Regions from separate parts of the Nesterenkonia xinjiangensis genome, predicted to be linked through region 2. Evidence: riboswitches for the same ligand, from Rfam matches in the RefSeq annotation. Region 2 holds a riboswitch; each other region holds the start of a gene.

Region 1 (7,089 bases), 440 kb from region 2:
CTCCTCCCCCGCGGCGCACCCGGTGAGCGCGAGCAGGCCGGACAGCAGTGCTGCAGGCACGGCGGATCTCCGTGCGCCGGACATCATTGCCGGCGGCACCATGCGATCTCGGCTCATCGCCCCTCCACTGGTGGCCTCACCTGGGTGTCTGTCCTGCGTGCGAGCGCGCCTCAGCGTCGAACATCAGCTCAGCATGGCGCAGACAACCTCTGACAGTACCTCATCCGTGGAGGGCCCGCGATGGTGTCACTGCAGGGCGGCGGTGAGCCGGAAGACGTTGTCCAGGTATCGCACGTGCCAGGGACGCTGCCTCCACTCCTCCAGATGCAGCTCCGTCGAGATCGCCATGTAGCCGGCGAACACCTCCTCCACCTCCAGGACCTTCTGCTCGTCGGCCACCATCAGCGTGACCTCCAAGTTCAGCGAGAAGGAGCGCATGTCCATGTTGGAGGACCCGATGACCATGACGTCGTCGTCGATGATCATGAACTTCGCGTGGAGCACGTCCGGGTCCGGGTAGCGGAAGATCCGGACCCCAGCGGCCAGCAGCGCCTCATAGTAGGACTGCTGGGCGTGCTGGACGGTGAACTGATCGGCCTTCTTCGAGACGAGCAGGATGACCTCCACATTCCGGTGCGCAGCATTGGTGACCGCGTAGAGCAGCGAGTCGTCGGGCACCAGATAGGGGGTGCAGATGACCAGTCGATCGGTGGCCTGATAGATGAGGTCGTTGAACAGGCGAAGATTGTTCTCATCGGTGAAACCGGGGCCCGAGGGGACCACCTGGGCCAACGCCCCGCCTGCGGCCGCCTCGTCGGCCTCAGTGTCCACCAGCAGCTCCTCACCCAGGTTCTCCCCGGTCTCGGCGTACCAGTCCGAGGCGAAGACGATGTCCAGGCCTGTGACGGCAGGTCCGGCGAGGACCACATTCAGCTCCACCCAGCGGCGCCCCATCCGGAAGGCCGAGGGGCGCTGATAGTGCGGCTCGATGAGGTTGGTGGACCCCGTCAACGCCTTCTCCCCGTCCACCACGACGATCTTGCGGTGGTTGCGCAGGTCCAGCCGGGAGAACCGGCGGCGCAGCGGCCGGACAGGCAGCACCCGGTGCCATTCGATGCTGGAACGCTTAAGCCTGCGTTTGAGGCGGTGGTATCCCTTGACTCGCATCGTGCCCAGATGGTCATAGAGGAACCGCACCTGGACCCCGCGCTCGGCGGCGCGCTCCATGGCGTCCAACACCGGGCCGGCATACTCGGAGTCGTCACCGACGATGTAGAAGAGCACATGGACGTAGTCCTCGGCCCCGTCGATGGCTTCGACCATCCACTCGAAGGACTTCTTGTAGTCCGAGATCAGCTCGATGCGGTTGCCCTCCTGGATGGGGAAGGCACCGAGCTTGCGGTTCAGCGCGGCAGTGGCGCCCAACTGCTCGTCCTTGTCCCGCAGCTGGTCAGACAGGTCCATGTGGCTGGTCGCCTCCAGCAGGGACTCGTTGATGCTGCGCTGACGCTCCTGACGCCGTGCGGAGAGCTTGTTGCGGCCGATCAGCAGGAACAGCGGCAGGGCGACGATCGGGATGAAGAAGATCGCCAGCAGCCAGGCCATGGCGGTGTTGGGCCGGCGGTTGTCAGGGATGATGCCGAGCACGGCGAGTCGCACACCGACCTCGAGCACGAGGATGATCAGCAGGATCCACTCAGGGAGTCCCTCGATCCCCAGCCCGCTCAGTGGCCACAGCATCGTCAGCTCCGTCCGTCTCTCATCGTCGCTCCGCCCTGATCAGCGCCGCATACGGCTCACCATCCTACGGTGTCAGGTGTTCTCTCCGGCCCTCTGAGCGGCCTATGCTGAGGGACATGGCTGAGCACTTCCACGAGGACTCCGTCGCCGCCGTCGCCGTGCGGATCGACGTCGAGCACCCTGACGGACTGATCTTTGACCCGCACCAGCCGCAGCTGCGGGTCACGGATCTCGGTGCCGTGCGCGGCGACGGGGTCTTCGAGACCATGTACGCGGTGGAGGGCCGGGTCCGCAAGATCGAGGCCCACCTGGAGCGGTTGGCCCGCTCTGCGGACATCCTGGACATCAGCATCCCTCCGGCGCAGAGCTGGCGGGCGGCCGTCGAACTGGGCTTCGAGGAGTACCGCACCCGCGGCGCCCTGCCGGATGAGCTGACCATCAAGCTCGTCGCCACCCGCGGGGTGGAGGGCGAGCCGGCCTCCGACGATCCTGCCTTTGCCGGGACGTACTGGGCGCTGCTGAGCCCGGTGACCGAGGCGATGCGCGCCACCCGGGGCCAGCCGGTGGGCGTGACCCTCCTGGACCGCGGCTATGACTCCACCGCCGCCGAACGCGCACCCTGGCTGCTGCTGGGGGCGAAGTCGCTGAGCTACGCGGTCAACATGGCCTCGCTGCGCTGGGCGAGGCAGCATGGCTTCGACGACGTCATCTACACCACCTCCGACGGGCAGGTCCTGGAAGGACCCACCTCCACGGTGCTGATCGTCACCCGCGGGGCGAACGGCGCCCGCCGACTCACCACCCCGGTGCTGGAGACCGGCATCCTGCCCGGCACCACCCAGGGCGCGATCTTCACCGCCGCCGAGAAGGCCGGGTGGGAGCTGGGCTACGGGCCGCTGACTCCGCAGGACCTGCTCGACGCCGACCATCTCTTCCTGGCCTCCTCCGTGCGCCTGGTCTCCCCGGTGGCCCGCCTCGACGACGCCGAACTGGCCGTGGACGACGAGCTCACCGCTGAGCTGATCGATCTGCTCGCCGAGGACCTCCCTGTCAACCACCCGCTGGACTGAGCGCGGACTCCTGCACCTCGGAGCCGCGCCGCTCCGGGATCTGCAGGCCGAGGTGGTCGCGCAGCGTGGTGCCGGTGTATTCGCTCCGGAACCGGCCACGGCGCTGCAGCTCCGGGACCACGTGCTCCACGAAGTCCTCGATCCCTCCCGGCAGGGTGGGCGGCATGAGGTTGAAGCCGTCGGCGGCGCCGGAGTCGACCCAGCGTTCGATCTCGTCTGCGACGGACTCCGGGGTGCCGACCATGGTGCAGTGCCCTCCCCCGGCGGCGAGCCGTCCCAGCAGCTGCCGGACCGTGGGCTGTTCGGTGGCGATGATCCGCAGGATCGTCGCGTAGCGGCCCTTGGGCCCGGTGAACTCCTCCAACGGGGGCAGATCCGGGACCGGCGCGTCCAGCTCCCAGCCCGAGGCGTCCTGACCGATGAACACGCTCAGCTGGCGCAACGAGGCTTCGGTGGGCAGCAGCTCGTCCAGAGCGGCCTGCTTGGCCCGCGCCTCAGCTATGGTCGAGCCCACGTAGGTGACCAGCCCGGGCATGATCGCGGTGCCGCGGGGCTCACGGCCGACGGTGGCGAGCCGACGTCGTACGTCGGTGCTGTAGTCCAGTGCGGCCTCGGCGTCGTAGGCGACGGCGTAGATCGCCTCCGCGTGACGTGCGGCGAGGTCCCTGCCCTGCTCCGAGGCCCCGGCCTGGAAGAGCACCGGCCGGCCCTGCGGCGGGCGGGGCACGTTGAGCGGCCCCGCGACCTGGAAGTGCTCGCCTTGGTGGTCGATGGGCGCGATCATGCCACCGTCGGCGTAGCGGCCGTCCCGCTCGTGCAGCAGGGACTCCTGCGGCCAGGAGTCCCAGAGCCGGATGACGGCGTCGATGAACTCCTCGGCCCTGGCGTAGCGTTCTGCATGGGCAGGCATGGACGGATAGGAGTGGTTCTGCGCCTCGGCGTCGAACATGGAGGTCACCACGTTCCAGCCGATGCGCCCGCCGGTAATATGGTCCAGGCCGGCGAGCAGCCGGGCCGCGTGGAACGGGGTCCAGAACGTGGAGGAGACCGTGCTGACCAGCCCAATCCGTTCGGTGTGCTGACTCATGGCGGAGAGCAGCGTCAGCGGCTCCAGGAACCAGGTGGGGCCGTCCTCGACAGCGCCGATGCCCAGCGAGTGGCCGTCGGCGAAGAACACCGCATCCAGCTTCCCCCGCTCGGCGGTGCGGGCCAGGTCGATGTAATAGTCGACGTCGCCGAGGCGCTCGACAGCGGAGTCCGGGGCGCGCCAGGCGGCCTTGTGGTGCCCGACGCCGAAGAGGAACAGGTTGAGCTTGACCTCCGGTGCGACCGCTCCCATGCTCAGCCCTTCACCAGCCCGCCATCGACGATGAGGTTCTGTCCGGTGACCCCGCGGGACCACGGGCAGGCGAAGAACAGCGCGGCGTCAGCCAGCTGCTCCGGAGTGGTGACCGTGCGCAGCGGAGTGCCGGCGGCGATGGCGTCGAAGACCGCCTCCGGAGTGGCGGCGGAGGCGTCGGTGGTGCGCAGCAGCCCACCGGAGACCATGTTGACGGTGATGCCCTCGGGGCCGAGGTCGTCGGCGAAGGTGCGGGTCAGCGAGAGCAGGGCCGCTTTGGCGGCGGTGTAGTCGTGGTAGGGCACCACCGGGTGCTGGAAGAGGTTGGTGCCGATGGTGATGACTCGGCCCTGGCCGGCTTCGCGCATCCCGGGCAGTGCCGCTTGGATGAGGTTCAGCGGACCGGTCACGGAGCCGGCGAACTGGGCCTCGAACTCCTCGGCGGTGATCGCATCGGCCTTGGAGCGGGCGTCGCCGGTGAAAGCGAAGTCCACCAGGGCGTTGTTCACCACCGTGGTCACCGGACGCTCGAAATGCTCCCTCGCGGTGCTGATCAGGCTGCGGACCTGCTCCGCGTCGCGGACGTCGGCCTGCACCGCGAGCGCCCGCTCCGGGTGGGCGGCGGCGATCTCCTCGGCGGCGGCCTGCGAGGAGTGGTAGTTGACCACCACCCGGGCGCCTTCGCTGAGGAAGGCGCGGGTGATCGCCGCGCCCAGGCCGCGGGCGCCGCCGGTGACGACGACGACCTGTTCGCTCAGCGGCAGCGCGCCGTCGTCGTGCTGGGAGGTGACTTCTGTGGTGATGGTGGCGGTGCTCATGCGTGCCTCTCGTCTCGAGGCGAAGGCAGCCCGCAGGCGATGTGCGACGTGAGCCTGCGGCCATCTGCGGACCGATGCTCACCGCCGCGATGCGGCCAAACGCCGCACCAGCCGGACGATCCCTTCGCCAGTGCTAACTGGATCAGGTTCGACGGGTGTCATCTCAGCCGCAGTGCGCGGCACCCCGTGTCACAGCCTTCATCTCATCACATGGCGGGCGTCACAGCCAGTCGATGACAGGACGGGCCGTCAGCCGGCGTCCCGCAGACTCCTGAGCCCTCTGGGCTCCGTGAACGTTAGCCCTGCGGGATCTCCCGGGCGTTGGCCAGCACCGGGAGCCTCTGCCGGGCAGCGGTGACGACGTCGGCGTCGAGGTCGGCCACCAGCAGCTCCGGGGCCTCGCCAGCCTCGGCGAGCATCTCTCCCGTGGGCGAGACGATCATCGAGTGACCCACCCCGGTGGGCGCCCCTTCCACCGCCTCGACGCCGGCGGCCGAGGGCAGGCCCTGGCCGCAGGCGATCACGTACTGCGTGGAGTCCAGCGCCCGGGCACGAGCCAGCAGCCGCCACTGGTCCACCTTGCCCGGCCCGGCACCCCACGACGCCGGCAGGATGGTGGCGAGCGCGCCGGCCCGGGCGTGGGCGGTGAACAGGTTCGGGAAGCGGATGTCATAGCAGGTCGCCAGCCCCAGCGTCTGCCCGTCCAGAGCGAACCGGGCCGGGGCCTCGCCGGGAGCCACGGTCTTGGACTCCTGGAAGCCGAAGGCGTCGTAGAGGTGGATCTTGTCGTAGGCGGCCAGCACGCCGTTTCCGGTGCCGTCCACTGCGCCGTCCACCACGAGCAGGGTGTTCGTCACCCGCTCGCGGCCCTGCTCCCCCGGCTGTGCGGGGGTGAACATGCCCGCGACGATCGCGACCCCGTGGCGCTCCGCGATCCGACGCAGTTCGGTGCCCCAGGCTCCGTCGACAGGCTCGGCGATGGGCGTCAGCGAGTGTCCGAAAGCGCGCTGCACGGCCTCGGGGAACACCACCAGACGGGCGCCGGCCTCAGCGGCCTGCGCCGTCCACTTCTCCACGAGCGCCAGGTTCTGCTGCGGGTCCTCACCGGTGACGATCTGTGCTGCTGCGATACGCATGGGCCCAGCCTACGTCGCAGCGCCGCGTCCCGGGAGCGCGGGCCGAATCCCTCCCCTGGTTCCGCAGACGCCTCAAGCTCAGAGGAATTCGTCAGCGATGCGCTGCAGCTCCACCACATGGTCCTGCCACTCGGCATCCTCGGCCGGGGGCATGTTGTCATTGCCGTCCTGCATGCCCACGGCGCCGTCGAGCTGCTCACGCAGGATGTCGGCATGACCCGCGTGCCGTGCGGTCTCAGCGATCAGGTGGACCAGCAGCCGCCCCAGAGTGGTGCGCCCGTTCTCTCCCCACCAGGGCACCTGGGCGGGCGCACCCAGGCCCAGCTCGGCGACGGCGTCGTCGGTGGTCCGCCAGGAGGTGCGGTAGAAGTCCCGCACCCACTCGCGGCTCTCCTCCTGAGTCGCGTAGAGGTCCGCGTTGAGGGCGGCGCCGGCCTCCAGCCACGGCATCGGCACCGGACTGGGACGGCCCAGCGGTGCGGTGAAGTAGCCCATCTCCATGCTGGCCACATGTTTGACCAGGCCCAGCAGGTTCGTCCCGGTCGCCGTCAGCGGCCGGCGGACGTCATGCTCCGGGACGCCGTCGAGCTTCCACAGCAGGGCCTCACGGAGCCCCTGCAGGTAGCGCAGCAGCATCTCTGGCTCAGCATCATCATCGCTCATGGGGGAACTGTAAGAGCTGCCTCATTCCCACGGCACCGTTCCCCGGCCGCACCCTGACACCACCCGCACATGGCGGGCTCTCTCTGCTCTGCGTCTTGTCCCCGCCCTGTTCGTTCGTCCCCGTGGAATTGCACGGGGACGAACGAACAAGACGGGGACACATGACGCGTCGCGGGGGCCGGAGAGCCTCAGTCCTCCTCGTCCGCGTCTTCCTCGTCAGCATCCTCGTCCGCGTCCTCGGGATCCGTGTCCTCGAGCTCCTCGACGTCGACGCCGGTGTCGGTGCCGTCGTGGCCGGCGTCGTCCTCCCAGCCGACCTGAGT
Region 2 (7,089 bases):
GCGCGGATCGCCCAGGTCGAACGGGGAGTGCCTCCCAATATGGCAGTCCGCGAGCTGGTGGTGGACGACCTCGATGACCTGGACGCCGAGACGGTCGACTTCATCGAGCAGCTGGAGGCGGAGGAGGCGGAGCCTGAGCCCCTCGCCCCAGTCGGCAGCTCCGACTTCCAGCCGACGGTGGACCGGTACCTGATGGAGGTCTTCTTCGACCGGCTGAGCCCGGAGCAGGCGGCGGAGGATCTCGTGGCGGAGCTGGAGGGCCAGCTCGGATGAACGTCAGGGCGGAGGAGCGTCAGTGCCGCAGCCGGGTTGTTCGGAGCCTCGGGGTGGGGACGGTGCTGTCGCTGGCTCTCGTCAGCTGCGGAGAAGGTGGGGCCGACGACGGTGACGTCAGCCTGAGCTTCACCTGGTGGGGGCCTGACGCACGGCACGAGCTCACCCAGGAGGTCATCGACCTCTACGAGGAGGAGAACCCCCACGTCAGCATCGAGCCGAGTTTTCGGGAGTGGGGCGGGTACTGGGACGCACTGGCCACTCAGGCCGCCGGCGGGGACCTCCCGGACATCGTCCAGATGGACAGCGGCTATCTGAGGACATACGCAGATCAGGGCAGTCTTCTGGAGCTGGAGACGGTCGACACCTCGCGCCATGACGAGAGCGTCGTCAGGAACGGGATGATCGACGACGAGCTGTTCGCGGTGACCATCGGCATCAACGCCACGGTGATGGCGGCCAACGTCACCCTGTTCGACGAGGCCGACGTGGACCTTCCCGATGACACGACGTGGACATGGGAGGACTATGCCGAGGTCAGCAGCGAGCTGGACGATGCGCTGCCTGACTCGCACGGAGCCGAAGGACCCTTCGGCATCGCGACCCTGGAGATGTGGCTGCGCCAGCAGGGCAAGGAGATCCGCAGTCCTGACGGTGACGATGTCGGCTTCACCGTGGAGGATGCCGCACGCTACTTCGAGCTTCAGCTCGAGCTGATGCAGCAGGGGGCCTATCCCGGCGCTGACGTGATCTCCGAGAACCAGTCGGCCGGTCATGAGCAGTCCCTGGCCGGGCAGGGGCGCGCGGCCCTGAGCACCTGGTCCTCCAATGAGCTGCTGGCGATCGCGACCGCCACAGGAGATGAGTTCACCCCTCTTCGACTGCCCAGGCAGAGCGAGAGTCCGAGCCGTCCTGACACGTACTACAAGTCCAGCATGTATCTCTCCGGTTCCGCCGGGACGGAGCATCCGGAGGAGGTCCAGCACTTCATCGACTTCTTCGCGAACTCGACTGCGGCGGGAGAGATCCTGCGGACAGAGCGGGGCGTGCCGCCGAACGCCGACGTCTTGGACGCGGTGCTCCCGGGCCTCACTGGTCTCGACGCCGACATCGCGGAGTTCCTGCGGGGCATGGAAGGGGAGGTGGGGGATCCGCCGCCCCTGCCGCCCTCTGGGGGAGCCGACTTCGGTCAGATCGTGCAGCGTTATGAGCTGGAGGTCTTCTTCGAGCGGCTGTCCCCTCGTCAGGCGGCGGAATCGATGGTGGAGGAGATGAGCGTGTGAGCGGGTACGGCACGAGTCAGGTGAGCAGAGATCCGAGTTCCGGGGTCGATCGCCGCACGTTCCTGCGGTTCGCCGGCGGAGTCGGGGCGGTCCTCCCGCTGGCGGCGCTGACCGGCTGCGGCGGTTCCGCGACCGCAGAGGGTCACGTCATACGCATCGCCTACCAGCAGTTCGGCTCCGGCACGCTGTGGGAGGACTGGATCAACGCCGCGGCAGAGCGCTACACGAGCCAGCATCCTGATCGGATCGTCGAACTGGTGCCGATCGTCGCGGCCGAGAACGACTACTACACGAAGAACGAGCTGCTGATGTCCTCGCCGCGGACCTCGCCGGACGTCGCCTACGCGGACACCTTCATCCTGCTCTCCGACGTCGGGGCGGGCTATCTGCAGCCCGTCGACGAGTTCGTCGAACAGTGGGGCGACTGGCAGGAGATCGCCCAGGCCTCACGCGATGCGGTCAAGGCGGAGGACGGCCTCACCTACGCCGTCCCCACCCATACCGACACGCGAGCCATCTGGTTCAACAAGGAGGTCTTCGCCCAGGCCGGCCTCCCCGAGGAGTGGGCGCCGCAGGACTGGGCGGAGATCCTCGAGGCGGCCCGGACCATCAAGGCCGAGCTGCCCGACGTCGCGCCGATGGTCATCTACTCCGGAAAGCCCCAGGGGGAGAAGGCCTCCATGCAGGGATTCGAGATGCTGCTCTACGGCACCGCCTCCACCCTCTATGACGAGGACACCAGCCGGTGGGTGATCGGTTCCGCCGGGTTCCTGGAGTCGCTCCAGCTGCTGGAGACCGTCTTCGAGGAGGAGCTGACCCTCAGCCTCGCTCAGAACCTCGACCCCAACATCAGCGAGACCATCTATTCCCGGCTGCTGCCGGAGGCTCAGCTGGGAATGGTCATCGACGGCTCCTGGGTCTCCCAGAACTGGGTGGAAGGAGGCACCAGCCCCTGGCCGGAATGGACCGAGACCATGGGTCTGGCCCGGATGCCCACCCAGCACGGCCAGGACCCCGGCTTCGTCACCCTCAGCGGCGGGTGGTGCCTGACCCTGCCGGAGTACTCCTCGGACCCGGAGATCGCCTTCTCCTTCATCGAAGCGCTCTGCGAGAAGGACGTGATGGTCGACTTCACCATCGCCAACAACTACATCACCGTCCGAGAGGACGTCGCCGCCGACGAGCGATACCAGAGCTACTCGCCCACCGCAGAGTTCTTCACCTCGCTGCTCGAGGGCGCCCATTACCGGCCTGCGCTGCCGGCCTATCCCGAGGTGTCCAACGCCATCCAGGAGGCTATGGAGGCCGTGATGACCCGATCCCAGACCCCTGAACAGGCGGCTGCCGCCTACGACGCCGCCGTCACCGACATCGTCGGCCCTGAGAACGTGCAGGACGAGTCGTCATGAGCGCGCCGACCGCCACGCAGTCCCAGATCCATCGGCCCGACGCCAGCGGCGAAGGAGGGCCTCCACGGCAGAATCGCACCATCGGGGACCGCCTCACGTTCGGCCGGGCCGTCCCCATGGTTCCCGCGCTGTCGCTGCTCGTGCTGTTCATGGCAGGCCCCATCCTGTACTCGCTCTGGCTGGCCTTCACCGACTCCGCGATCCGCGGCGAGGGGGCGGCGGAGACCTCCTTCGTCGGGTTCGAGAACTTCACCGACGCCTTCACCGACTCTCAGTTCTGGAACTCGGTCGGGCTGACGCTCGTCTTCACCGTGGTGTCTGCGGTGATCGGCCAGAACCTTCTCGGGCTGTTCCTCGCACTGCTGATGGAGAAGGCCCACCGGGCCGTGACGTTCGTCATCACCGCCATCGTCATCGCGGCGTGGATCCTGCCCGAAGTCGTGGCCGGATACCTGCTCTACACCTTCTTCGCCGACGAGGGCAGCCTCAATGTGATCCTGGAGTCCATCGGGCTTCCGCAGCAGGACCTGCTCTTCAGCCTTCCGATCCTCGCAGTCGCCTTCGCGAACATCTGGCGGGGCACGGCGTTCTCCATGCTGGTCTACTCGGCGGCGCTGGGCAGCATCTCCGCGGAGATCCAGGAATCGGCGTCAGTGGACGGGGCCGGCCCTCTGCGCAGGTTCTGGTCTGTGACCCTGCCGCTGCTGCGCCCCGCCGTCGCCACCAACCTGATGCTCATCACCCTGCAGACACTGTCCGTCTTCGGGCTCATCTTCATCATGACCGGGGGAGGGCCCGCGCAGCAGAGCCAGACCCTGCCGCTCTATATGTATGAGCAGGCCTTCTCCTACGGGCAGCTCGGCTACGGAACCGCCGTGGCCCTGCTGCTCCTGCTGATCGGCGCGGTCGCCTCGATCGCCTATCTGCGGCTGCTTCCCGAGGAGGACAAACGATGACCACCACCTCAGCACGTCGGACCGCGCCGGCCAGGGGCGGCAAGGGCCGCAGGGCACGGACTACGGAGACGGCCTCGACACTCGTCATGGCGTTCATCGGGGCCATGTTCCTGATTCCTCTGCTCTGGGTGGGGCTCGCCGCCTTCGATACGGACGCGTCCCTCGCCGTCTCATGGCCGGAGCGATGGAGCCTCGGCAACTTCAGCGCCATCTGGAACGCCGAGACGACCTTCCGGCCGATCGCCAACTCGCTGATCCTGTGCGGCGGCGCCACTCTGGTGACCATGACCGCGGCGGTGCTGTGTGCGTACCCGATCTCGCGGTATCGGTTCCGTGGCAAGCGGTCCCTGCTGCTGACCATCATCTTCTCCACCGGCCTGCCCATCACGGCGATCATGATCCCCGTGTACTCGCTCTTCGTGCAGGTCAACCTCATCGACTCCATGTTCGGCGCGATCCTTTTCCTCGGCGCCTCCTCGCTGCCGTACGCCATATTCCTCACCAAGGGGTTCATGGATGCCGTGCCCATGGAGATCGAGGAGAGCGCCTGGACCGAGGGTGCCGGAGTCTATCGGACGCTGTGGGCCGTGGTGATGCCGCTGATGCGGTCAGGGCTCGGAGTGGCCACGATGTTCACCTTCGTCATGATGTGGGGGAACTTCTTCGTCCCCTTCATGCTGCTGCTCAGTCCGGACAACTTGCCGGCGGCCGTCACCCTCTATACGTTCTCCTCACAGTATGGCCAAGTCGCCTACGGCCAGTTGGCGGCGTTCTCGCTCTTCTACTCCCTGCCGGTGATCGTGCTCTACCTCTTCGTGGGCCGCAGCCTGGGGACCGGCTTCATCGCAGCGGGCGGAGTGAAGGGCTGACCCACTAGAATGGAACCTGCATTCCGTGGGAGCCCGGGCCGGCCGGGCTGAGAGGGCGAACCCGCCGACCACTCGGACTCGATGCGGATCATGCCGCCGTGAGGAGGAGCTGTGGGCGTCACTGTCGTGGGAGCGGGCGTCGTCGGGCTGCTGTCAGCCTGGCAGCTGAGGCGCGAAGGGCACGCGGTCACGATGATCGCCCCCGAGATCGCCCGGGACGCCAGCTACGCCGCCGCCGGGATGCTGGCCCCGATCAGCGAAGTCCAGTATGGGCAGGACAGGCTCTACCCGCTGATGACCGCCGCCCGGGCCGAGTACCCGGCCTTCCTGGCCACGCTGGACGCCGCCGTCGACGCCCCCACGGGGTGGCGGGAGAACGGCACCATCCTGCTGGCCGCGGACCGCTCCGACCGCGACGCCGTCGCCGACCTCGTCGCCGTCCAGCAGGCCCACGGCATGGCCGTGGAACCGCTGACCTCCGGCCAGCTGCGCCGCCGCGAGCCGGCACTCGCCCCCGGCATCTCCAAGGGCTGGGACGTGCCCAGCGACCACCAGGTGGACCCCCGGATGCTGGCCAGCTGTGCGCTCGCCGCCCTCGAGGGTCCGCTGGATCCTGCTCGATTCCCCGACGCCGGCCCGCCCGCCCGACGCGTGGAGGCGCGGGTCACCTCAATCGGCGGCCCCGACGCGGAGGGCTCCCACACGCTCACCCTCGACGACGGCACGCAGCGCACCGCGCAGAAGGTCCTCCTGGTGCCCGGGCTCGGCTGCGCCGACATCGCCGGCCTGCCCGCCCGCGCCCCGCTGGATCTGCGGCCCGTCCACGGAGACGTGCTGCGCCTGCGGGTGCGTCCCGGCCAGCTGCTCCCCGGGGAGGACCACGTCCTCGGCGCCACCGTCCGGGCCAAGGTCGCCGGCCGCAACGTCTACCTGGTGCCACGGGCCGACGGCGGGCTGGTCATCGGCGCCTCCTCGCGAGAGGATGGCATGCCCGGCACCCACGCGGGCTCCGTGCAGGAGCTGCTCGACGACGCCGTCGCCGTGCTGCCCGCCGTCAAGGAGATGGAGCTGGAGGAGATCACCACCCGGGCCCGCCCCGGCACCCCTGACGACATCCCCTACCTGGGCCGGCTGGAAGGGGCGCCCGACGTCGTCATCTCCACCGGATACTCTCGACACGGGATCCTGCTGGCACCGCTGGCCGCACGGTTGGCCGCCGCGTTGCTCAGCGACGACGGCGAGGCCGCACTGAGCGCGGCGGACCGGCAGATGCTCGCCTATATGAGCCCGACACGGTCGCTGACCGCACCAGAGATGACCCCCACAGGATTGTGAGACCCATGCTCACCGTGACCATCAACGAAGAAGACGTGAAGCTGCCCGAGGGGGCGACAGTCGTCGACGCCGTCGCGCAGACCACCGGGCGCGAGCTGAGCCCCGACGGCACCCCCGCCGACGGCGGCCGCCTGGGTGTGGCGGTGGCGATCAACGCCGCCGTCGTCCCGCGCAGCGCCTGGGCCGCCACCGTGCTGAGCCACGGCGAGGAGATTGAGATCGTCACCGCCGTGCAGGGCGGCTGAGCCGCCCCCTGACCCGAAGAGAGCACCATGACCACAGCCACCACTCCTCCCTCCCTGCAGGTGGGCGACTACACCTTGCAGAACCGCCTCATCATGGGCACCGGCGGGATCACCGACCTGGACGCCCTGGAGCAGGCGCTGCTCGCCTCCGGCACCACGCTGACCACTGTGGCCATGCGCCGCTACAGCCCGGAGACCAAGACCAGCGTGTTCGCCATGCTCGAGCGGCTCGGCATCGACGTGCTGCCCAACACCGCCGGCTGCTACACCGTCAAGGACACGGTGCTCACCGCCGAGCTCGCCCGCGAGGCGCTCGAGACGAACCTCATCAAGATCGAGGTCATCGCCGATGAGCACACTCTGCTCCCGGACGTCATCGAAACTCTCGAGGCCACCGAGCAGCTCGCCGACCGGGGCTTCATCCCCATGGTCTACACCACCGATGATCCGGCCGCGGCCGTGCGCCTCGAGCAGGCCGGAGCCGCCGCCGTCATGCCCCTGGGGGCGCCCATCGGTACCGGTCTGGGCATCCTGAACCCGCACAACATCGAGCTCATCGCCTCCCGGGCGAACGTGCCGGTGGTGCTCGACGCCGGCATCGGCGCCGCCTCCGAGGCCGCGCTGGCCATGGAGCTCGGCTGCGACGCCGTGCTGGTCGCCTCCGCAGTCACCCGCGCCCAGCGGCCCTCCGACATGGCCCACGCCATGCGCCTGGCCGT
Region 3 (7,089 bases), 1.6 Mb from region 2:
CACCACCGTCAGGTCGAGCCGCCCCTCAGAGACGTGTGCCGGATCCCCGGTGGCGTGGAAGACCCGACGCACGCCGCCGTCGTCATCCGTATGGTCCGTCGCGACGACCGGCCCGGGGGTGAGCTCCTGGATGCCGCACCACAGGGGCGTGATCACGTGCACCGGCGTGTGCGGATGGCCGTCGCGGATCGTGTCCAGGAAGCCGTGGACCGCCGGAGAGAAGCTGCGCAGCCGGAAGACGTCCCCGTTGACCACGTTGATCCCCAGCTTGAGGGTGATCACCTCGGCCGGCAGGTCACGGATGGTGCGGGCGGTGAACTGGTCGAGCATCGCATTGCCGCCGAAGCCCAGGTTCACCACGTCGTGGCCAGAGAGCCGCGCCGCCACGGCGGGCCATGTCCGGGAGGGGCCTTCCGCATCGGAGCCGTGGCTGATGGAGCTGCCGTGGTGCACCCAGCGCGGTCCGGCCGGCGGCACCGGGAACACAGGCTCGTCGCTCTGCAGGGACACCAGCTCGGCGGGCTCCTCATACGGCAGCCAGATCTCCACGAGCTTCTCTCCGGTAGGCAGCAGCCCTGTCGGCGCCGCATCGGAGAGCTCCACCGTCCATGGTGCGTCCGGCATGTCGCAGGGGTGCGCCACCGCTCGTGAGGTCAGGACGCCGTCGACCAGCACATCATGCACCGGCGCGGGGCGCACAGGGTCCTGACGGGCTCCCAGGTCGGTCGGCAGCACCTGCATCGACAGACGTCGGGCGCTGGTCCGCAGTCGGAGCCGCACACCGGCCGGCGCCGCCGCCACGGCTGCCGTGCCCGGATCATGGAGCTGGGCGCGCGCGTGGGCAGGCAGACGCTGGGGCAGGAGCCCGTGCCTCCCGGGGACGAGCTCCACCGCCCCATGGAGGTGGTGATCCATGATGCGGGTGGTCTGCAGGGCAGTGGCCTGGGACAGCTCGGTCATGCCTCCAGAGTCTACTGACCTCCCCGTGGCCGGCCTGCGGGTCCACCCGTCGCTCGCAGGCCGCAGAACGGGACGAGGCGGTGACGTTCGCCATCCGTTAACCTGACTTCGACAGTCTGGAGTCCTGTGAGCCACGTACACCACCCCTCAGTCCCCGCTCGAGGCCATGACGGCAGCGTCGCCGAGGTCTTCCTCATCTTCCTCCGTCTCGGACTGACCTCGTTCGGCGGTCCGGTCGCCCACCTGGCCTATTTCCGTGAGGCCTTCGTGGAGCGGCGCCGGTGGCTGAGCGAGAAGGCCTATGCGGATCTCGTCGCTCTGTGCCAGTTCCTGCCGGGGCCGGCCTCCAGCCAGGTTGGGATGGCCCTGGGTCTGCAGCGAGCCGGCTGGGGAGGGATGTGCGCGGCATGGTTCGCCTTCACCCTGCCCTCGGTGCTGCTCCTGGTGGCCTTCGCCTATGGTGTCGCCACGCTCGGGGACTTCTCTGATGCGGGCTGGATCCACGGGCTCAAGGCCGCCGCCGTCGGCGTCGTCGCCCATGCGGTGCTCGGCATGGCGAAGACGCTCACCCCGGATGCGCCCCGGGCGAGCATCGCCGCCGGGGCCATGATCACTGTGGTGCTCGTCCCGCAGCCTTTCGTGCAGGTGGGGGCGATCGCCGTCGCCGGACTGGTCGGCCTGCTGTGGCTGCGTCCCGAGACTCCTCAGCCCCGGGACGAGGACGCCTTCACCGTCAAGGTCTCCAAGAAGGTCTCCGCCGGTGCGCTGATCCTCTTCGGTGCCCTGCTGGTGGGGCTGCCGCTGCTGGTCGCCTCCGCCGGGTCGGCCGCTTGGCACGGGGCGGCCCAGCTGGTGGACCTCTTCTATCGCGCAGGCTCTCTGGTCTTCGGCGGCGGGCACGTGGTCCTCCCGCTGCTGGAGGCGGAGATGGTCGGGCCCGGGCTGGTCGACTCGGAGGTCTTCCTGGCCGGCTACGGCGCCGCCCAGGCGGTACCCGGCCCGCTCTTCACCTTCGCCGGCTACCTGGGCGCCTCGACGATCGAGGGACCCGGCGGTGCCGCCGGGGCACTGATCGCCGTGGGGGCGATCTTCCTGCCTGCGGCGCTGCTGGTCATCGGAGCCCTGCCGTTCTGGGAGGCGCTGCGGGGTGCGCCGCTGGCACGGCGGGCATTGACGGGTGTCAACGCCGGGGTGGTCGGAATCCTCGCGGCCGCGCTCTATGACCCGGTGTTCACCGCCGGAGTGCTCGACGTCGGCCTGGTCGCCCTGGCCGTGGCCGTGGCCTGCTTCGTCGCGTTGAACAGCTGGAAGGTGCCGGCCTGGGCGGTCGTCATCGGTGCAGGCTTCCTGGGCTGGATCGTGCTCTGAGCACCGTCCGGGACGTGCCGTCGTCGGGCAGACCGTGTGAGGTCCCGCACGCCCTCGTCGACTAGACTCGATCAGCGGCACGGGGTGCCTGAGCCTGCGGAGCGACTCTGCACAGCGGCTCAGGCTGAGAGCACACCCGTTGAACCTGATCCTGATCATGCTCGCGAAGGGATGCCCCGATGACGTCACCCTCCTCTGCTCGCCCAGCTCCGGGCTCCCCACGGGAGATTCCCAACATCCTCTCCATCGCCGGGACCGACCCCACCGGGGGAGCCGGGATCCACGCGGACCTGAAGAGCTTCGCCGCCCACGGCGGCTACGGGATGGCGGTGGTGACTGCGCTGGTCGCGCAGAACACCCAGGGTGTCCGGGAGATCCATCTGCCCCCGGTCTCCTTCCTGCAGGCGCAGCTGGAGGCGGTCAGCGATGACGTCTCTCTGGACGCGGTCAAGGTGGGCATGCTCGGAACGGTGGACGTCATCGAGACCGTCTCCACTTGGTGGGACGCTCTGCCGGGCCGGCCTTGGCTGGTGGTGGATCCGGTGATGGTCGCAACCTCGGGGGACCGGTTGCTCCAACCGGACGCGGAGCAGGCGCTCATCGGATTTCTGCACCGGGCGGACCTCATCACCCCGAACATCCCGGAGCTGGCGCTCCTGGCCGGAGGACCACCCTCCGAGGACGGCGAGTCGCTGATCCGCCAGGCCCGCACCGTGGCGGACGCCCATGACGTCGTCGTGCTCGCCAAAGGCGGACATTTCGACGACGACGAGGTCGAGGACATCCTGGTCCACCCGGCCGAGGACGACGGCACGCGCAGGCCCGAGGGGCGGCACGTCTCGGAGCGCATCCGCACCACCAACACCCACGGCACCGGCTGCTCGGTGTCCTCGGCGTTGGCCGCACTGCGGGCACGTGGACTGGACTGGGAGACGGCGGTGCCTGTGGTCAAGGAATGGATGACGGCGGCCCTGCGAGACACCGAGCGGCTCGACGTCGGCCGCGGCCACGGACCCATCCAGCACTTCGCGCAGCTGTGGGAACGCCGCTTCTGAGCTCAGTTCTGCTGAGAGGAGGCCTGCTGGGCGATGTCCTCCCACTTCCAGGCGGCTGTGGTGGCCTGCTCGCCGGAGAACTCGTCCTCCGAGAGCTCCTCATCCGGGAACCACGGCCCGGTGCGGGGCCGGTCGGCAGCGGCTGGGGTGGGGCCGGTGGCGCCCTGGCCAGAGGTGGGGGCCTGCTCCTTGAGCTGAGTCACGCGGTCCCTGATCTCAGCCATCTGGCGATCCAACGCGGCAGCCTTCTCCGCGGCGTCACGCAGCTCCTCGTGAATGTCGTCCGGGACCTCGCCGGAGTAGGTGTAGTAGATCTTGTGCTCCAGGGAGGCCCAGAAGTCCATGGCGACGGTGCGGATCTGCACCTCGACGTAGACGAACTCGGTGCGATTCGAGAGGAACACCGGAACCTGCACGATCACGTGCAGACTCTGGTAGCCATTGGGCTTGGGACTACGGATGTAGTCCTTGACCTCCACGACCCGCAGGTCCGGCTGGCTGCACAGCATCTCCGCCACCCAGTAGGCGTCGGAGACGAAAGAGGTGGTGATGCGGATGCCCGCGATGTCTCGGATCGATCCACGGATGCCCTCCAACGTCGGCTCGCAGCCGTAGCGCTGCACCTTGTCCAGGATCCGATCCAGGGACTTCAGCCGGAAGTTCACGTGCTCGATGGGGGAGTAGTCGCGGGTGTGCTCGAACTCCTCACGCAGCACGTTGATCTTGGTGAGGACCTCGTCCATGCCGAACTTGTAGTGCAGCTGGAACTCGGTGAGCTGTCGGCGGATGTCGATCATCCGCGGCACCACCCCGGTGGTGCCGTTCTTGCCGGCGTTGGTGTGGAGCTGCTTCAGCAGCTGCTGATAGGTGTCGTCCTCATGCTCCTCGCTCCGGGCGAGGGCGGCGCCGGTGGGCCGGGGCTGCTGCCGGGGGGAAGGGCTTCGCCCATCAGTCGACAGGAGACGGCTGTCGGCCTCAGTGGACTGGCCAGCGGACATGGTCACTCCTTCGTATTCCATCCCGGGGCAGAGCTGCTCGCCGGGGAGGTCGAGTCGGTGCACCTCGACCCCTTCGATTCTCGACCCTAGGAGCAGAACCTGTGAAGTCCCTCGACGGTTGTGGCCGAATCGATACCTTCTGCACCTCGATGGACTGCCGCGGGGAACTGCGGCGTGCGGGCACTGATCAGGCCCCTCCAGCAGCCTGATCGCGCGGGTGCCCGTAGGCCAGCCGGTCGGCGGAGATCTGGTCGAGCACCAGATCGGTGACGAGCCCGGCGGCGAGGGCTCCCCGCAGCGCCGGAACCTTGTGCGGCCCGTTGACCACACAGATCCGGCGCGGGACGCGGACCAGCTCCGAGGGCACCGGACCGGAGCCGCGGCGGTTGAGCGCGATGTCCTCCCAGCTGCCGTCCGCGCGGAGGAAGACGGTGCAGACATCGCCGACCACCTGCTCTGAGGAGAGCGCGTTGAGGTCGTCGCGGCTGAGGTACCCGCCGGAGTACACCTGGGAGGGCAGCCCTTCGGCGAAGGTGCCGACGCCGAAGACCGCCAGCGCGGCGCGACGGTGCATGTCCAGGATCCGCCGCGTCGAGCGTTCGCGCCACAGCGCCTGCTTGGTCTCCTCATAGTCGAAGAACGCGGGCACGGCGAAGACATGGGCGCGCGCGCCGTAGGCGGCGGCGAATCGCTCGACCACGCCGATCCCGGTGCCCAGGGGCGCGCCGATGCCCTCCGGCTCGGAGTTGACGGCTCCGTTGAGCTGGACGACGTGCAGGTCCGGAACCTCCCGTCTGTTCAGCCGGGCCACCACTGAGGTCATGGTCTGGCCCCAGGCGACGCCGACCACGGAGTCGGGACGTACCAGCCGGTCGACCAGGCCGGCGGCGAGCACCGCCACGCTGTCGCTGCGGCGCGAGGGGGCGTCGCCGCGTTCGGAGACGGCCACATGGGCGCGCACCCCGTAGAGCTCCCCGATCCGGTGCTCCAGGGCGCTGGGACGGTCCACGGGAGGGTGCAGGGAAATCCGCACGATGCCCTCGCGCCGCGCCTGCTGGAGGAGCCGGGAGACTGTCGATCGGGAGACGCCGAGCTCTGCGGCCACCGCCTGCATCGTGCGATGTTCCCCGTAGTACATCCGTGCAGCGTGGTACTCGGCCTTCTCCCGATACGTGGTCTTCATAGGGCGCAGTATCCCCTATTTCTGCACGTATGTGCAGATTCCTTGAGAAGATGCACCACACCCGGTGAGATGGGTCCCACATCGCCGTCCATGTGACAAGGAGATCGCCGGTGAGAGCAGAGCCGCTCAGCGCAGAGACCCGCCGTGAGGCGCTGGACGCCATGGCCGGGACCAGTCCCGAGGACCCTCTGGACATCCTGATCGTCGGCGGAGGTGTCGTCGGCGCAGCCGCGGCCTTCGACGCCGCCACCCGAGGCCTGCGTGTGGGTCTGGTGGAGTCGCAGGATCTGGCCCAGGGTACATCCTCCCGTTCCTCGAAGCTCGTCCACGGTGGTCTGCGCTATCTGCAGATGCTGGACTTCAAGCTCGTCGCCGAGGCCCTGCGCGAGCGCGACCTGCTGCTGAAGCACACCGCGCCGCACCTGGTCCGTGCCCTGCCGTTCGTCTTTCCCTTCGAGAAGCGTGTGGTCGACCGCGCCTTCATCGGCTCCGGCGTCTCGCTCTATGATGCGATGTCCATGCGGCCGGGGGAGAAGCGTCCGGTGCCGTTCCACCGCCATCTCTCCCGCACCCGCCTGCGCCAGCGCTTCGCCGGCCTGGACCACGAGAAGTTCATCGGTGCGCTGGAGTACTACGACGCCCAGGTCGACGATGCTCGCCTGGTGATGACTCTGGCTCGGAGCGCCCACAGCCTCGGCGCCCAGATCGCCACCCGTACCGAGGTGATCGAGTATCTGCGTGCGGAGGCTCCCGACGTCGACGACGCCGATCAGGCCGCCGCCGAGGACGCCCCGGTCCAGGGAGTGACCGTGCGGGACAAGGAGACCGGGCGACGCCTGGAGATCCACGCCCGGGAGACGATCCTGGCCGCCGGCGTCTGGACCGGACGTCAGCAGGAGGCCGCCGACGTGCCGTCTGGGCTGAAGGTGCTCGCCTCCAAGGGCATCCACATCACCGTGCCCAAGGACCGGATCGCCGCGGACGACCATGTCGGAGTGATCACGCAGACCGAGAAGTCGGTCCTGTTCATCATTCCCATGGGGAACTACTGGTCGATCGGCACCACCGACACCGCCTGGCACGAGGACGTCGACACGCCTGCACCGACCTCGGAGGACATCGACTACGTGCTCGAGCACGCCAACGCCGTGCTGGAGGCGGATCTCAGCCGGGAGGACGTCATCGGCAGCTGGGCGGGCCTGCGGCCGCTGCTGCAGCCGATGGAGACTGACGAGTCCAAGAGCTCCAAGGTCTCCCGCGAGCACACCGTCATGCAGCTCTCTCCGGGACTCTCCGCAGTGGCCGGGGGCAAGCTCACCACCTATCGGGTGATGGCCGAGGACATCATCTCCTTCGCGCTCGGAGACCGCCAGGTCCACCGCGAGAGCCTCACCCATGCGATGCCGCTGTTGGGCGCGCAGGGCTACAGCGAATGGGAGTCCCGTGCCCCAGAGATCGCCCGCGACTACGGCTGGTCCGACGAGACCGTGGACCGCCTGCTGAACCGCTATGGCGCCCTGCTGGC

Evidence for each region. Region 2 has a riboswitch for thiamine pyrophosphate ahead of thiO (glycine oxidase ThiO). Riboswitches for the same ligand answer to the same signal wherever they lie in the genome.
Region 1: another riboswitch for thiamine pyrophosphate. It lies ahead of HNR09_RS09470 (3-oxoacyl-ACP reductase); the one in region 2 lies ahead of thiO (glycine oxidase ThiO).
Region 3: another riboswitch for thiamine pyrophosphate. It lies ahead of thiD (bifunctional hydroxymethylpyrimidine kinase/phosphomethylpyrimidine kinase); the one in region 2 lies ahead of thiO (glycine oxidase ThiO).

What each region holds. Positions count from the first base shown of each region.
Region 1 covers NZ_JACCFY010000001.1:2,082,187-2,089,275, reverse strand. The annotation lists gene HNR09_RS09490 (hypothetical protein) at 1-60, opposite strand, end outside; gene cls (cardiolipin synthase) at 247-1,740, opposite strand; gene HNR09_RS09480 (aminodeoxychorismate lyase) at 1,857-2,810, shown strand; gene HNR09_RS09475 (LLM class flavin-dependent oxidoreductase) at 2,791-4,149, opposite strand; gene HNR09_RS09470 (3-oxoacyl-ACP reductase) at 4,152-4,967, opposite strand; TPP riboswitch at 5,069-5,164, opposite strand; gene HNR09_RS09465 (carbon-nitrogen hydrolase family protein) at 5,264-6,103, opposite strand; gene HNR09_RS09460 (DinB family protein) at 6,182-6,766, opposite strand; gene HNR09_RS09455 (ABC transporter family substrate-binding protein) at 6,955-7,089, opposite strand, start outside.
Region 2 covers NZ_JACCFY010000001.1:1,644,884-1,651,972, forward strand. The annotation lists gene HNR09_RS07495 (ABC transporter substrate-binding protein) at 1-273, shown strand, start outside; gene HNR09_RS07500 (ABC transporter substrate-binding protein) at 336-1,556, shown strand; gene HNR09_RS07505 (substrate-binding domain-containing protein) at 1,553-2,965, shown strand; gene HNR09_RS07510 (carbohydrate ABC transporter permease) at 2,962-3,921, shown strand; gene HNR09_RS07515 (carbohydrate ABC transporter permease) at 3,918-4,790, shown strand; TPP riboswitch at 4,806-4,912, shown strand; gene thiO (glycine oxidase ThiO) at 4,902-6,125, shown strand; gene thiS (sulfur carrier protein ThiS) at 6,131-6,370, shown strand; gene HNR09_RS07530 (thiazole synthase) at 6,398-7,089, shown strand, end outside.
Region 3 covers NZ_JACCFY010000001.1:3,280,577-3,287,665, forward strand. The annotation lists gene HNR09_RS14690 (SGNH/GDSL hydrolase family protein) at 1-960, opposite strand, end outside; gene chrA (chromate efflux transporter) at 1,087-2,328, shown strand; TPP riboswitch at 2,399-2,517, shown strand; gene thiD (bifunctional hydroxymethylpyrimidine kinase/phosphomethylpyrimidine kinase) at 2,508-3,383, shown strand; gene HNR09_RS14705 (GTP pyrophosphokinase) at 3,386-4,381, opposite strand; gene HNR09_RS14710 (sugar-binding transcriptional regulator) at 4,569-5,564, opposite strand; gene HNR09_RS14715 (glycerol-3-phosphate dehydrogenase/oxidase) at 5,726-7,089, shown strand, end outside.